DNA from 2 places in the Pseudactinotalea sp. genome. Region 1 is predicted to be linked to the other one. Evidence: riboswitches for the same ligand, from Rfam matches in the RefSeq annotation. Region 1 holds a riboswitch; the other holds the start of a gene.
What was found. Region 1 has a riboswitch for S-adenosylmethionine ahead of ACOJSN_RS22320 (hypothetical protein). Riboswitches for the same ligand answer to the same signal wherever they lie in the genome.

Region 1 (7,856 bases):
GCCGCTGGCGCAGCGGCCGCGGCTGATCGTGCTCAACAAGGTCGACGTGCCCGAGGCACGCGACCTCGCCGAGCTCGTGCGGCCCGATCTTGAGGAGCGTGGTTACCCGGCGGATCGCATCGTCGAGATCTCGACGGCGTCCCACGAAGGTCTGCGTGCCCTCGGATTCGCCTTGGCGGACCTCGTGCAGCAGGTCCGTGCCGCCGAGCCTGCCCCGGAGCCGGCGGTCCCGGTGCTGCGGCCGCGCGCCGTGGACCGGCGCCGCGCGGGCAAGGAGTTCGAGGTGACGCGGCGCGAGAGCGACCACGTGTACTACCTGGTCACCGGTGAGAAGCCGGAGCGGTGGGTGCGCCAGACGAGCTTCGCCAACGACGAGGCGGTGGGCTACCTCGCGGACCGGCTCGCGAATCTGGGCGTCGAGGACGCTCTGCTCGCTGCTGGCGCGGTCGCCGGCGACGAGGTGGTGATCGGCGACGGCCCGAACGGCGTGGTGTTCGACTGGGAGCCCACGATGATGACCGGTCCCGAGCTGCTCGGATCCCGCGGCACCGACCTGCGGCTGGAGGACCGCAGCAGGCCGACCCGCGCCGAGAAGCGCGAGAAGTTCCACGACCGCATGGACGCCAAGGCTGCGGCGCGTGAGCAGGTCTGGACCGACACGCCGTCGATCGAGGACGAGACGTGACGCAGAGTCCTGCGGCGCGGGTGCTCGACCGGGCTGCCCTCGCCGATGTCTCGCTCGCGAGGCGGGTGGTCGTCAAGATCGGATCCTCGTCGCTGACCGACGCTGAGGGTCATCTCGACGTGGCCCGGCTCACCGCGCTCGTCAACACGCTCGCGGCGCGGCGGGCGGCTGGGGGAGAGGTGGTGCTGGTCTCCTCCGGTGCGATCGCCGCAGCGCTGCCGGTGCTGAAGCTGCCGAAGCGTCCGAAGGATCTGGCCACCCAGCAGGCGGCCGCCAGCGTGGGGCAGGGACTGCTGGTGGCGCACTACACGCGCGCGTTCGCGGCGCACGGGCTGCGGGTGGGTCAGGTGCTGCTCACGGCCGAGGACGTGATCCGCCGCGGCCACTACCGCAACGCGCACCGGTCGCTGACGCGGCAGCTCGAGCTCGGTGTGGTCCCGGTCATCAACGAGAACGACGCGGTGGCTACCCGAGAGATCCGGTTCGGGGACAACGACCGGCTGGCTGCGCTGGTGAGCCATCTCGTGCACGCCGACGCGATGGTGCTGCTCACTGATGTCGACGCGCTCTACACGGCACCGCCCACGCGGCCGGGGTCGCGACGGATCGCCGTGGTCGACGACGTCGACCAGCTCGCTGAGCTCGAGATCACCGCAAGCGGCACGCACGTGGGGACCGGCGGGATGGTCACGAAGGTCGACGCCGCCTCGATCGCCTCCGGCGCCGGTGTGCCGGTGGTGCTGACCCGCGCTGACACCCTCGGCGCCGCGCTCGCGGGTGAGGATGTGGGTACCTGGTTCTCGCCCGCCGGCAAGCGCGTCACGTCACGACGGCTGTGGCTCGCCCACGCGGCCGACACACGCGGGCGCGTGGTGGTCGACGACGGCGCGGTGCGCGCAATCACGCACGGGAAGAAGTCGCTGCTGGCCGCCGGCGCGGTCGCGGTCGAGGGCACGTTCGAGGCCGGCGACCCGATCGAGATCGCCGGCCCCGATGGCGCGGTCGTCGGGCGCGGCATCGTCTCCTACTCCTCCGACGAGCTGCCCGCCCGGCTCGGCCGCTCCTCGGCCGAGCTGCGGGAACGGTTCGGTGACGGCAACGATCGCGAGCTTGTGCACCGCGACGACATGGTCCTCACCCGCCGCTGAGGCTGCTGCCGGCGTCGGCAGCCTGCCGTGCGTCAGGTGTCCAATACGCTCTCACCTGCGAAGCCACGACAGGGGAGGAGGGGCGGTCGATGATCATCGGCGTCACCGGCCACCGGTTCTACGACGAGGAGACAGCCGAGCGTCTGCGCAGTCGCGTCCGCGACCTGCTGCGGGAATGGGCCGACGACGGCGCAGTCCGCCTGGTCAGTTCCCTCGCCGAGGGAGCCGATCAGCTCGTGGCGAGCATCGCCGTCGAGCTGGGTCTCCCGCTCGAGGTGGTGCTACCCGCTGAGGGATACCGCGAGAGCCTCGACGATGGTTTCGAGCCGGAGTTCGACCGGCTGCTCGCGGCGGCGCAGAGGGTGACGACGCTCGAGCACGCCGAGCCCGGACCCGCCGCCTACCTCGACGCGGGCCAGCGGATGCTGGCGCGGTCCGACATGCTGCTCGCCGTGTGGGACGGAGAGCCGGCGCGAGGGACCGGCGGCACGGCGGAGATCGTCGCGCATGCGAGGACGCAGGGGATCGACGTGCACGTGCTGTGGCCGGATGGTGCGAGGAGGCAGCGCGCATGAACGCGACGCCGAGACGACTGTTCGCGGCGGCGGGACTGGTGCTCGCTGCGCTGATGGCCTCGGCCGCGCCTGCGGCCGCAGCCGGGGACCCGCCCTTCGATCCGGGCGAGGACTGGACGATGACCACCTCACGTGACGTCCCGGAGACCGATGCGGCCCTCGAGTGCAGCACCGCCTCGGAGTGGACCTGGAATTCCGGCGACCGGGAGATGACGCTGCTCGCCGTGCCGTGCGAGAACGAGCGTGCCACCTCGGGGATGTACGAGTGGCTGGCGGTCGAGGGCGAGGTCGTCGGTGGCGTGTCGCAGGAAGGTGAGCTCGTCCTGTGGGCAGACGACGAGGTGATCCGCGCCTGGGGTGCCGACGGCCCCGGCGACGAGGGCGCGCTCGGGATCCTGCGCGTGACGTGCGCCGGCACCGGGCAGGACACCTGCGTGAGTGACACCGACGCGCTCGCACTCGCTGCGATCGAGGGTATGCCCGGCGGAGCCGACGGGGTGGACACTCCCGGCTTCACGCCCGAGGCGATCCTCCTCGCGATCCTCGTCCCGGTGTTCTTCGTCGCGATCGTGCTGGTCCCGGTCCGGCTGATCAGCGCTCTGGTACGGCCGCGGTACGCCAGCAGCTCGACCTCTCCGCGCTACCACGACGTGTCACGGATGGTCGCCAAGGCACGGTGGCTGCGCCGCATCCGACGGGTGGTGTGGTGGATCGTCGCTGTGCTGGCCCTCGTGGGGCTCACCGCCATCGCAACCCGTGACACGTCCACACTCTGGGGCCTGGCGCTGATGGCAGGCATTCCGGTGATCGTGGTGCTGATCGGCTACCGCACGTTCCTGCGGCCGAGCGTGGTCGAGCGAGGGCGGCGCAACGTGTCGGGTCAGGGCGCCGAGGCAGCGATCGGGACAACCCTGTCGGTGCTGTCGTACGCGTTGGTGGGCCTGCTCGTTCTCGCGTACGTGCTCCTGGCCATCTACGGGAACATGTCCGTGGGCTGGCCGTCACTCGACGGCGGCGATGTTCGTCGCATGGATCTGCCGTTGCTGCCGAGCATGCAGGCGGCGGTGCAGTCCTCGGGCGAGAACCTGGCACTGGTGGGGATGTTCGTCGCCATCCCCGCTCTGATCGTCATCGCGATGATCGACGGGCTGGGCCAGCGGCTGCGGTCGGCCTCGCTGGACGAGGCGCTCGCGCAGGACTCCCGCCCGCACTACCTGTACCTGCGCAGCTTCGACGAGGACACGCTGGGGCTGCCGGGGCAGCTGCGCAGCCGCGGCCTGATCGCGGTGCTGTCGATGCGGCGCAAGGTGCGGTTCGAGGAGGTGATGGTGCGGCAGCTGTCGGCGACGGGTCCGGTGATCGCTATCGCGCCGCCAGGGGCGAAGATGCCGCCGATCGGTGCCGCGCGGGCGAGCTTCAGCAACGACGAGTGGCAGGAGCACGTGACCCGCTATGCCGAGACCGCCCGTGCGGTGGTGCTCTCGGCGACGCCGGGGGAGATCCGCCAGGGCTACGGCTGGGAGCTCGACCTGATCGCGCACCGGATTCATCACCAGCGCGTGCTCGTGGTGCTCGGTCCGTGGCAGCTGAGCTCGTTGCGACGCCGATGGACGCAGTTCTGCATGGCGGTCTCCGCAGTGCCGTTCTTCGCACCGATCACGATGCCGTGGGTGCCTGACGGGATCCACGTCCTTGCGCACTCGACCCAGCGCGGTTGGCAGGGCTGGGGTGCGAAGCGCCGACTCGACTGGACCTACGCGTTCGCGATCGATCAGGCCACCCGTGAGTACATGTCGGACTGGAGCTGAGACGAACCGTCTCGACATGTGAATCGGGTAGTTGACTTCTCACCTACCCGTGACCTACCTTCTACGCAGGTCTTGAGCGTCAGCACCAAGCCCCGGCTTGCTGACCGGCAACCCTCCAGATGCGGTGGGGTGCCCCGGGTGACGACCTGGCTCTCACCATCAGGTGAGCGCAAGCGCACGCATCCCGCCAGTGGGAAGAAAGAAGGAAGCACGGACATGGCACAGGCCACGGTTCTCGGTTTCGCTCGCACGACGCGTTCGAACATGGGTACCTGCATGTGCATGTGTCTGTGCGTGAAGGCCTGATCCTCTCGATCGGCCAGCACACAGCAGGCACCTCGGGCCGTTCGCTGCCGGCATCTGCGCCGCAGCACCGCCCCTTCGGTTGCCGCCCTCGGTAGGAAACCCTCCCGACGTCGCCGCGTGACACGGCAGGACCCGGTGAGTGGCTACCGAGCAGTCCATCTCCACTGCTCACAAAGGCACCCTCATGACTTCTGCATCCATTCGTCCCACCTTCGTGGCCCTCGATCTCTCCGGCACCGGCGCTCCGCGCGCCTGGGCCGGTTCCGGCGACAGCGAGTCGGAGGCCTTCATCATGGGCCGGCTCGCCGGCCTCGCCTCGCTCGCCGACAAGGGCGGGGTCGACCTGATCGCGCTCGACTCCAGCTTCCGCCTCGGTAGCGGCCGCCGCCGGGACGACTGGCTCGACGGGGCACTGGCCGCCTCCCGGCTCGGCCGCCACACCGGTGCTCTCACGGTGGCCGCCTCTGTCCCGCTCGGCGTCACCGACGCCGCGCACGTAGCCAGCGCCGTGGGCAGCGTCCACAAGGCTACCGAGGGGCGCGCCGCCTGGCAGGTCGAGCGCGGCACCCGCCCGCTCTCGGCCCGTTCGGTCGACGCGGTGATCACCGCCCTCGGCGCTCCGCGCGTGAGCCGGCGCACCGGGCGCGACGTGAACGCGAAGGCGGCACAGGTGGTCGTGACCGTGCGCGAGCCGCTCGACCTCGAGCTCGCGGCCGCGCGTGCCGACATCGCCCGGATCAGGGTCGCCACGCTCGAGGAGGCGATCGCCTCGCGCGCAGCGATCCGGCAGGCCGCGGCGGAGTGGGGTCGTGCCGCCGACGACGTCCGGGTGCTCGTGGACGTCAGCACCGTGCTCGCGGCGGACGACGACGGCGCTCGCGCCCGGGCGGATCTCCTCACTGTTCTCGAGAACGAGAGCGAGCGCGAGGCAGACGCCTCGTTGCTCAGCTTCGTTGGCACCTCGGCCGGCTTCGCCGACCTCTGGCAGGAGTGGGTCGACGCGGGTGCCGCCGACGGCTTCACTGTGATCCCGGCGTCAGTCCCGACCGACGTGCTCGCCGTGGTGACGGAGGTGCTCGACGAGCTGACGGCGCGGGGTCTGCGCGCGCCCGTGGCCCGCCCGGCGGCGACGGCTCCTCGGGAGCCCGCCTCGGCGCGTCGCGCTGCGGCGCCCCGCCGTCGCGTCGCCGTGTCGGCCTGAGCGACGCCGGTAGCCTGGTGGCATGACCGCAGCTGAGGTTTCCCAGGCGTCCGACGTGGTCTCGGCGGTGCACGAGGTCGCCGGTCGCGCCAAGGTCGCTGCCCGATCGCTCGCGACCGCGACCCGTGCCACGAAGGACGCCGCGCTGCACGCGATGGCGGATGCGCTGCTGGCCCACCAGGCGCAGATCGTCGAGGCCAACGCGATCGACTGCGAGCGGGAGACTGCCGGCGGGATGGCGCCGTCGTTGGTGGACCGGTTGCGGCTCGACGCCGGGCGCGTGCATGCGATCTCCGAGGCGTTGCGCGAGCTCGCTGCGCTGCCCGACCCGGTCGGAGAGGTGATCCGGGGCGAACGGCTGCCCAACGGGCTCTCGGTGCGCCAGGTCAGGGTGCCGATGGGCGTGGTCGGGATGATCTACGAGGCTCGGCCCAACGTGACCGTGGACGCAGCGGGCCTGGCGCTGAAGTCGGGTAACGCCGTCGTGCTTCGCGGCGGCTCGGCAGCGGCCGAGTCCAACGAGGCGATCGTGGCCGTGCTGCAGGAGGCGCTCGAAGGAGTCGGGCTGCCACGCGACCTCGTGACCTCCATCGACGCCCACGGGCGCGCTGGTGCGCAGGCGCTGATGCAGGCCCGCGGGCTCGTGGATGTGCTGGTGCCACGCGGTGGTGCCGATCTGATCCAGACCGTGGTCCGCACCTCGACCGTGCCGGTGATCGAGACCGGCGTGGGGAACTGCCACGTGTACGTGGACGCGAGCGCCGACGTGGCGCAGGCGGTCGCGATCGTGCTGAACTCCAAGACGCAGCGCACCGGCGTGTGCAACGCGGCGGAGACGCTTCTGGTACACGCCGATGCCGCACCTCAGGTGCTGCCTGCTGTCCTCGCTGCGCTGCATTCCTCGGGTGTGGTGTTGCACACCGATGACGCTGCTGCTGCGCACGCGCCGGAGGGCGCCGAGGTGGTCGCGGCGACCGAGGAGGACTGGCGCACCGAGTACCTGTCGATGGATCTGGCGGTGCGGGTGGTCGGGAGTCTCGACGAGGCGCTCGAGCACATCCGGACCTACAGCTCGGGCCACACGGAAGCGATCCTCACGCGCGATACTGCGGCGGTTCGGCGGTTCACCACCGAGCTGGACTCGGCCGCGATCATGGTCAACGCTTCCACACGGTTCACCGACGGCGGCCAGCTCGGACTCGGCGCCGAGATCGGGATCTCGACGCAGAAGTTGCACGCCCGGGGTCCGATGGGGCTGGCCGAACTCACCACGTCGACATGGATCGTGGAGGGTGACGGCCACGTCCGGAGCTGACACGCACCACGCCACAGCCCATGGACGGCCCGGACCCTGAGGTGGTCGTGCCAGAATGCTCGGGTCCCGACACGAAAGAGGTTGACGCTGATGAGGAGTTCCCTGGTGGGCTTCGCCGCCGAGGGCAGTCAGAGCTTTGGTGAGCTGATGCCGATCGGCTACGGCATCGTCGCGCTGGTCATCCTGCTCGCCCTGCTGATCGTCACGTTCGCCTTTCGTAGCATCGGCACGCGGCACCGCGATCACTGACATGACGCCTCACCCCTGCGGCAGCGGGGTGACCGCCCGATGATCGCTGCCTCCTCCGCACCAGCGCGGATCGGGATCATGGGTGGCACCTTCGACCCCATCCACCACGGTCACCTCGTGGCGGCCAGCGAGGTCGCCTCGGTGTTCTCGCTCGACGAGGTGCTGTTCGTCCCCACCGGCGAGCAACCGTTCAAGTCGGACCGCGAGGTCACGGTCGCTGAGCACCGGTACCTGATGTCGGTGATCGCCACGGCGTCGAACCCCCGGTTCTCGGTGTCGCGCGTGGACATCGACCGACCCGGAGTCACCTACACGATCGACACGTTGCGGGAGCTGCGAGCCCAGCTGCCGCAGGCCGAGCTGTTCTTCATCACCGGTGCCGACGCGCTCAGCCAGATCTTGCAGTGGAAGGACGTCGACGAGCTCTGGGACCTCGCCCACTTCGTGGGGGTGACGCGGCCTGACCACGAGATGGACACCTCGGAGCTGCCGGCAGGGGAGTACTCGCTGCTCGAGATCCCCGCAATGGCGATCTCCTCGACCGACTGCCGCGCGCGGGTGATCGCGGA
Region 2 (7,856 bases), on a different contig from region 1:
GGGTCGAAGCCCTCGGGTGCGCCGTCGGCGGCCTTCGACAGCAGCAGGAAGGTGACGGGGCCGACGAGCACGGGCCGCGTGAGCACGCCGTCGGCGAGGGCCTCGGCGAAGTAGCGGACGCTCGCCTGCTCGACGAGGCGGAAGTCGGTGTCCGGACCGATCTCGGGCACGAGGTAGTGGTAGTTGGAGTCGAACCACTTGGTCATCTCGAGCGGTGCGAGGTCACCCTCGCCGCGGGCCACGGTGAAGTGACCGGCAATATCGAGCGAGCCCAGGGCGCCGTCATGCTTGGTGCGCAGGTGCGAGAACCGCGCCGGGATCGCGCCGATCTGAGCGGCGACCGACCAGACCTGGTCGTAGAAGGTGAAGTCGCTCGGGATCGAGGCGTCGTCGGTGGGCAGCCCGAGTTCGGCGAGGCGGGTGCGGGTGCAGCGGCGAAGGTCGGCGGCGGTGGCGAGCAGGGCGTCGGCGTCGGTGCGCCCCGCCCAGAAGGCCTCGACCGCGCGCTTCAGCTCACGGCGGGGGCCGATCCGGGGGTACCCAAGAACGGTGGCGGCGGGAAAAGGACGGGACATGGAGGTTCTCCTGGGGGTCGAACAGGGTGTTCTGTGCGGAAAGGCAGCCCATACCGAACGAAACCCCCTGTTCGGCGGTTCGGTGGGCGTAGGGCGCGGGAGTCAGTGCTGCTCGGCGGGCGCCGGGCGGAGTCCGGCGGCGGCGAGGAGGTCCAGGGCGGGGCCGGAGGAGTTGAAGGTGTAGACGTGCAGGCCGGGGGCGCCGGCTTCGAGCACGCCGTGCACGAGGTCGGCACCGGCGGCGAGACCACGGGCGTACTGATCGTCGGGATCAGCAGCGCCCTCGAGGTGCTGGAGCAGCGTCGGCGGCACCGGCACCCCGGTGAGCGACTCCAGCCGGCGGAGTCGCCGGGGGTCGGTCAGCGGGATGATGCCGGGCACGATCGGGATGTGCACGCCCGCCTCGCGAGCGGTCTGCACGAACGTGCCGTAGCAGGCGGGGTCGAAGAAGACCTGTGTGATGGCGTAGTCGGCGCCGGCGTTCTGCTTGGCCAGCAGCGCCTGGATCGTGTGGGGCTCGACCACGGGACTACCCGCGGCGTCGTAGCTGCCGCCGGGGTAGGCGGCCACCGAGATGCTCAGCGGGCTGGCGGTATCGGCGGTACCGGCGAGCTCGCGGGCCTCCACCCGTCGAAGCAGGTGCACCAGCTCGCTCGCAGAGGTGAAGCCCTCGGGGTGCGGCCGCCAGTCGGGCTCGCCCTCGGGCGGGTCGCCGCGCAGTGCGAGGAAGTCACGCACCCCGATGCGGATCAGGTCGGTAACGACCTCGTCGAGCTCGGCCTCCGAGGCGCCCACGCAGGTGAGGTGCGCGATCGGGGCGACGTCGGTCCGCTCGATGATGTGCGCCAGCAAGGCGCCCGATGTCTCGCGTGTGCGCCCGCTCGCGCCGTAGGTCACGGAAAAGAAGTCGGGCCGCACGGATGCGAGCCGCGCCACGGTGGCAGGCAGGCTCTGCGCACCCTTCGGGGTGCGCGGCGGGTACAGCTCGAACGAGATCGTCGGGCTCGCGGCGGGCACGGAGAAGAGGCTAGCCGTGCTCATGGGGTGTCCTCGCGGACGGGACAGACAGGGGTGGCCATGGGAACTCCATCGATCCTGGCGTTAGCACCCTTCCCTCGGCAGGCCTGCCACTGGGGGTTGCTGCGGTGTCGACGAGCCAGGACTCTCAACCGCTCTGGATGGGATGCCGCCACCCTAGGAGATGACCGCCCCGTGGTCACGCGCGCTCACGATTCGGACCACATGGTGGGACGCGGAGTGTTTGACTCGGAGAGGTGAGCGCAGCAGGGAGTGAGGACCGCAGCGGAGCGGAGACCGGAGCGAGCGTCGGTGCGCGACCAGAGGGAACGAGCGACCGCTTCGACGCCGTGTTCAGTGCCGCTCCTCGCGCGTGGTTCCTGCCCGAGGGTGCACGGGAGCGCGCCAGCCACGACGGCCCGATCCTCATCGGGCACGAGCAGACCTGCTCGCAGCCGCGCACCGTGCGCGACATGCTCGCGCTGCTCGAGGTCCAGCCTGGTCAGCGCGTTCTCGACGTCGGCTCTGGCTCGGGATGGACGACGGCGCTGCTCGCCGAGCTGGTCGGCCCGCACGGGCGTGTGCGGGGCGTGGAGATCGAACCCGATCTCGTGGCGTGGGGCGCCACCAATCTCACCCAGGGCCCATGGCCCTGGGCGAGCATCGAGCAGGCCCGGCCGGACGCCGTCGGGCTCCCCGAGCACGGACCGTACAACAGGATCCTCGTGTCGGCGGAAGCGCGCGAGATCCCCGCCGACCTGCTCGAGCAGCTCGCCGACGACGCCCGGATGGTGCTCCCGGTCTGCGGCACGATGACACTCGTCGAGCGCGCCGGCGGCGCCGACGAGGTCACCGAGCACGGAAGCTACCGGTTCGTGCCGTTGCGATGAGCCTGCAGCATCGAGCGGCGCCACTCACGTGGCCCGCCCTCGGGGCGCGGCTGGATGTCCGCGAAGGTCACGGCCGGTCTCGCCTCCTCGGGGCAGCGAGACACCCAACGGCCCTCGGGTGAGGAGATGCCGGCGGGCGCATCGGGAGCCTTGTCCGCGTGCACGGCGTAGCTGACCCAGAGGCCGTTCTGCCGCGCCGCGACCACGGCCGACGACGCGAGCGAGTCCTCCGCGCCCGGGTCCGAGGGCCCGGCGGTCGAGTAGAGCGCACAGTCGACGCCCTCGGCCTCGTAGTCGCTGAAGACGTCCCCGAACAAGCCTTCGAGACCGCTGAGGCACCCGAAGGTCAGCCCGTGGATGGCGAACGTGACGCCGGCCGAACCCGCCTCGTACATGTAGGTCTGCTTGGTGCGCGAGAGCAGCCGTTCGTCGTAGCGGGCTGCGAGCGTGCCGCTCGGGTCGATCACGAGTGTGCTCAGCCGCGGCCTGCCCGACGGCGGCCGGCCGGGCAGATAGGTCGGCGCACCGACCACGGTCCACAGGCCCAGGCGGCCCGCATGGATGCGGATCGCCTGGATCTCCGTGTCGTGAGCGTCCCAGGCGAACCGGGTCCAGTCGGACTCGGCGACCTCGCCGGGAACGCTCGAGAGGAGCGTCTTCGACGGGAAGCACAACGCGGCTTCCGGCAGATGGAGAAGGCGAGCGCCGCCGTCGTGCGCTCGTTGCATGAGATCGCGGATCTCGGCACCGCGAGCGCGCATCGCGGCGACGTCACCCGGGTCGGTGAGCGGCGTGGTCTGGCCGACGGCGAGGCGCAGCGTCGGGGTGAGGTCGGGTGGGGTGGTGGGCACAGTCGCTCCTGTTTCGGATCGGATGTGCCGGAGGGCAGCGGTGTAGGACTCGCCGGTCTGGGCCGCGCGAGCTCGGACGCGCTTCTTGAAGGCGCGGTTGGCTGTCATCCGGACTCCTGCGCTGGCGTCTGGTCCCCCAGCGACATCTCGACGTCAGACGCTCGGTTCACGGACTGACCATCGACCTGAGACTGGAGTCCCTTTGCCCCGACATCGCCGACCACGGGGGTTTGACGGTGGGCCGTGCTGGGGACGGACCGATCGGGGTTCGGCGGAGGACACGCCGTGATGAGCGACGGTACCCGATGGCACCGACAACCCGTGGTCGGTCGGCGAACCGCGGCGCAGGCTTCTCGGCTAGGTTGGCGACTGTCGAGTTCCCGAGACAGCACAGGAGCTGCCGCCATGCCACAGACTGTCCAGGGCGTCATCGCCCGCGCCAAGGATGCCCCGGTCGAGGTGGTGCCGATCGTGGTGCCGGACCCGGGTCCCGGCGAGGTGATCGTCAAGGTACAGGCGTGCGGTGTCTGCCACACCGACCTTCACTACCGCGACGGCGGCATCAACGACGAGTTCCCCTTCCTGCTCGGGCACGAGGCCGCAGGCGTGGTCGAGGAGATCGGCGAGGGCGTCACCGATGTCGCGGTGGGCGACTACGTGATCCTCAACTGGAGGGCAGTGTGCGGCCAGTGCCGCGCCTGTCTGCGCGGACGCCCCTGGTACTGCTTCAACACGCACAACGCCACACAGAAGATGACGCTCGAGGACGGCACCGAGCTCTCCCCCGCTCTCGGCATCGGGGCCTTCATCGAGAAGACCCTGGTCCACCAGGGTCAGTGCACCAAAGTGGACTCCGCGGCGGCGCCCGAGGTCGCGGGGCTGCTCGGCTGCGGCGTGATGGCCGGCATCGGCGCGGCCATCAACACCGGCGGCGTGGGCCGCGGCGACAGCGTGGCTGTCTTCGGCTGCGGCGGCGTCGGCGACGCCGCCATCATGGGCGCGCGACTCGCGGGCGCGGCGAAGATCATCGCCGTCGACCTCGACGACACGAAGCTCGAGTGGGCCAAGGACATGGGCGCCACCCACACAATCAACTCGGGCGCCACCGACCCGGTCGAGGCGATCCAGGCCCTGACCGAGGGCAACGGGGCGGACGTGGTGATCGACGCCGTCGGCATCCCGACGACCTACGAGCAGGCTTTCTACGCCCGCGACCTGGCCGGCACCGTGGTGCTGGTGGGCGTGCCCAACCCGACCATGAAGATCGAGCTCCCATTGCTCGACGTGTTCGGCCGCGGCGGCTCGCTGAAGTCGTCCTGGTACGGCGACTGCCTGCCGAGCCGCGACTTCCCGATGCTGATCGATCTGGACCTGCAGGGTCGCCTGCCACTGGAGGCGTTCGTGTCCGAGAAGATCGGGATCGACGACGTCGAGGCGGCCTTCACGAAGATGCATGACGGCGCGGTGCTGCGATCGGTCGTGATGATCTGATGACCCTTCGAGTCGAACGCATCGTCACCTCGGGCACCTTCTCGCTCGACGGCGGGACCTGGGATGTGGACAACAACGTGTGGGTGGTCGGCGACGAGAGTGAGTGCGTCATCATCGACGCCGCTCACGACGCGACACCGATCCTGGCTGCGGTGGGCGACCGGGACGTCGTCGCGATCCTGCTCACGCACGGCCACGACGACCACATCGGCGCCGCTCGTGAGCTCGCGGACACCACTGAGTCCGAGGTGTGGCTGCACCCCGAGGACCGGATGCTGTGGGACGTGGTGCACGATGGCGCGCCCGATGGTGACCTGACGAACGGCCAGCGGTTCGCCGTGGGCGGCGAGGAGCTGGTGGTGCTGCACACGCCAGGCCACAGCCCTGGCGCGGTGTGCTTCTACCTTCCCGCGCTGGGCCGGGTGTTCAGCGGGGACACGCTGTTCAACGGCGGCCCCGGCGCGACCGGCCGCTCGTACTCCGACTTCCCCACGATCGTGGACTCGATCACGGACAGGCTGCTCAGCCTGCCGCCCGAGACCGTGGTCCACACCGGACACGGCGATGACACCAGGATCGGCGACGAGGCTCCGCACCGGCAGGAGTGGATCGACCGGGGTCACTGATTCTGTTGCGCAGCCTCACCGTGACCTCGCGGGCAAGGGGGATGGCAACCGCCGCACATCTGGGCGCCTGGGAGGACGCGAGTCGGTTGAACTCGCGCGCAGGAAGAACGTCCTGTTCAATGTCGCTCCGATGCTGATCGTCGGCATCGGTGGCATCGTGTGGACGCTCGTCTCCCACACCCCGGATTCATGCTGGTGGTGTTCGGCCTGATCGCCCTGTTCGGCATCGCACTGCTCGTTCCGACCTTCCATCTGCTGCGGCTGGGTGAGCTGGTCATGGTCGAGGAGCCGCAGTCCGGATCTCCGGACGCTCTCGTGGCGGTCGCGGAGCGTTGCGGCACCATCGAACGGTCGACCTTGAGCTATCTGGAGAGCCAGCGTCTGATGCGCGGAGCCACCCTGAATCTGTGAGCACCCTCGAGGGCGGCGTGCGTGCACATCGCGCGGCCAGCGGTACGTCGTAGAGGGCCTCTACCCGCCTGCACCGTCCGTGCTCTCTCGGACCACCAGCTCGGCGGGCATCGTCACGAACTTGGGCCGGCCGCCGTCGACCATGCCGAGGAGCATCGAGACCATCTCGGCGCTGATCGCCTCGAAGGGCTGGCGCATGGTCGTGAGCGGCGGCGAGGCCTCGGCCGCCGGGCCGGAGTCGTCGAAGCCACCGACAGCGACGTCCTCGGGCACCCGCCGCCCCGCCACTCGCAGCGCCCGGAGCGCCCCGACTGCCATCAGGTCGTTCGCGGCGAACACGGCATCGAGGTCCGGTGCCCGTTCCAGCAGGTCCGCCATCGCCCGCTCACCCGAGCCCGACGAGTAATCGCCGTAACCGATCAGCTCCTCCCCCAGCCCCAGTTCGGTGACCTCGGCGCGGTAGCCGTCGAGCCGGTAGCGCCCACCGGGGGTGTCGAGCGGGCCGGCGATCGTGGCGATGCGGGAGCGGCCGGACACACGCAGGTGCGCCACCATCGTGCGCGCCGCGTGCTCCTCGTCGACCGACACCCACGCGACATCGCGGGCGTGCCCGAGCGGGATCCCGCACGCGACCACCGGGATCCGCTCGCCGAGCAGCCGCTCGACCAACGGTTCGTTCTCGTGCGAGGAGATCAGCAGCACGCCGTCGACGTGGCCCGCGGTGAGGTAGGACATCACGTGCTCACGCTCGGCCGCCGTGCCGGCGACCAGCATGATGAGCGTCTGCCCCTGCTTGGCCAGCGCGTCGGCTGCACCGCGCAGCAGCCGCGCGAAGGTCGGGTCCGAGAAGAGCAGCTGCTGTGGCTCGGTCAGCAGGAACGCCAGCGAGTTCGCACGCCCTGTCGCAAGGCTGCGCGCGTGCTGGTTGACCCGGTAGCCGGTCTGCTTGATCGCGCGCTGCACGGCGGCCATCGCCGCCGGCGAGACCCACCTGTCGCCGTTGAGCGCGCGCGAGACGGTGCCCCGCGAGACGCCGGCAGCGGCCGCGACGTCACGGATCGTCGGGCGCTTGGGCTGGTCCACGCGCTGACTCTAGGACGGTTCCCTCGACGACGTCCATCATCACGTCCCACGATCGACCTGTGTCCGGTCACAGTCCCATAACGATCACCATCTCAGGTTCCGCCTTGCTGTGTCTCTGAGTCAGACTGTGACCGGTCCCAGGTAGGTACCACTGAGTCTCGAGACCCGATGGAGCGTCATGTCCAGCTGGCCGCACCCCAGGATGCGCGGTCGCGTCGCCTACGGCGGCGACTACAACCCCGAGCAGTGGACCCCCGACGTGTGGCGCGAGGACATCGAGCTGATGCGTTCCGCCGGCGTCACGATGGTGACGATCGGTCTGTGGAACTGGGCCGAGGTCGAGCCACGCGAGGGCGTCTACGACTTCAGCCGGCTCGACGAGGTGGTCGGGCTTCTCCACGAGGCCGGCATCGCCATCGACCTCGGGACCCCGACGGCGTCTCCTCCCTCGTGGTTCTTCGCCACCTACCCGCATGCCCGGGTCGTGACGCGCGACGGCGTCCCGCTCGGATTCGGGTCGCGCGGCATGGCCTCGCCGAGCTCACCTGACTACCGGCGGGCCGCCATCGGGATCGCCGACGCGCTCGCGCGGCGCTACGGCGACCACCCCGCCGTGGTGCTCTGGCACGTGCACAACGAGTACGGCGCTCCCGTCGGCGAGGACTACTCGGAGCACGCGGTGCGCGAGTTCCGGCGCTGGCTGCAGGAGCGCTACGGCTCGCTGGAGGCGCTCAACCACGCCTGGGGCACCGCGTTCTGGGGTCAGCGCTACGACGACTGGGAGCACCTAGGACTGCCCGGCCCCACGCCGTCAGCACCCAACCCCGGCCAGCAGCTCGACTTCCGCCGCTTCACCGATCATCAGTTGCGCGCGTGCTACCTGGCGGAGCGCGACGCGATCCGCGCGCACGC

Region 2: another riboswitch for S-adenosylmethionine. It lies ahead of ACOJSN_RS16670 (methylenetetrahydrofolate reductase); the one in region 1 lies ahead of ACOJSN_RS22320 (hypothetical protein).

What each region holds. Positions count from the first base shown of each region.
Region 1 is NZ_JBMDXJ010000494.1:20,254-28,109, forward strand. Features, by position in the region: gene obgE (GTPase ObgE) at 1-685, shown strand, start outside; gene proB (glutamate 5-kinase) at 682-1,833, shown strand; gene ACOJSN_RS22310 (hypothetical protein) at 1,923-2,408, shown strand; gene ACOJSN_RS22315 (hypothetical protein) at 2,405-4,216, shown strand; SAM riboswitch class IV at 4,285-4,398, shown strand; gene ACOJSN_RS22320 (hypothetical protein) at 4,707-5,723, shown strand; gene ACOJSN_RS22325 (glutamate-5-semialdehyde dehydrogenase) at 5,746-7,038, shown strand; gene ACOJSN_RS22330 (hypothetical protein) at 7,144-7,287, shown strand; gene nadD (nicotinate-nucleotide adenylyltransferase) at 7,327-7,856, shown strand, end outside.
Region 2 is NZ_JBMDXJ010000364.1:16,570-24,425, reverse strand. Features, by position in the region: partial or broken gene metE (5-methyltetrahydropteroyltriglutamate--homocysteine S-methyltransferase) at 1-575, opposite strand, end outside; gene ACOJSN_RS16670 (methylenetetrahydrofolate reductase) at 678-1,616, opposite strand; SAM riboswitch class I at 1,659-1,760, opposite strand; gene ACOJSN_RS16665 (protein-L-isoaspartate O-methyltransferase family protein) at 1,850-2,482, shown strand; gene ACOJSN_RS16660 (carbon-nitrogen hydrolase family protein) at 2,458-3,441, opposite strand; gene ACOJSN_RS16655 (S-(hydroxymethyl)mycothiol dehydrogenase) at 3,739-4,824, shown strand; gene ACOJSN_RS16650 (MBL fold metallo-hydrolase) at 4,824-5,450, shown strand; gene ACOJSN_RS16645 (hypothetical protein) at 5,640-5,861, shown strand; gene ACOJSN_RS16640 (LacI family DNA-binding transcriptional regulator) at 5,922-6,944, opposite strand; gene ACOJSN_RS16635 (beta-galactosidase) at 7,123-7,856, shown strand, end outside.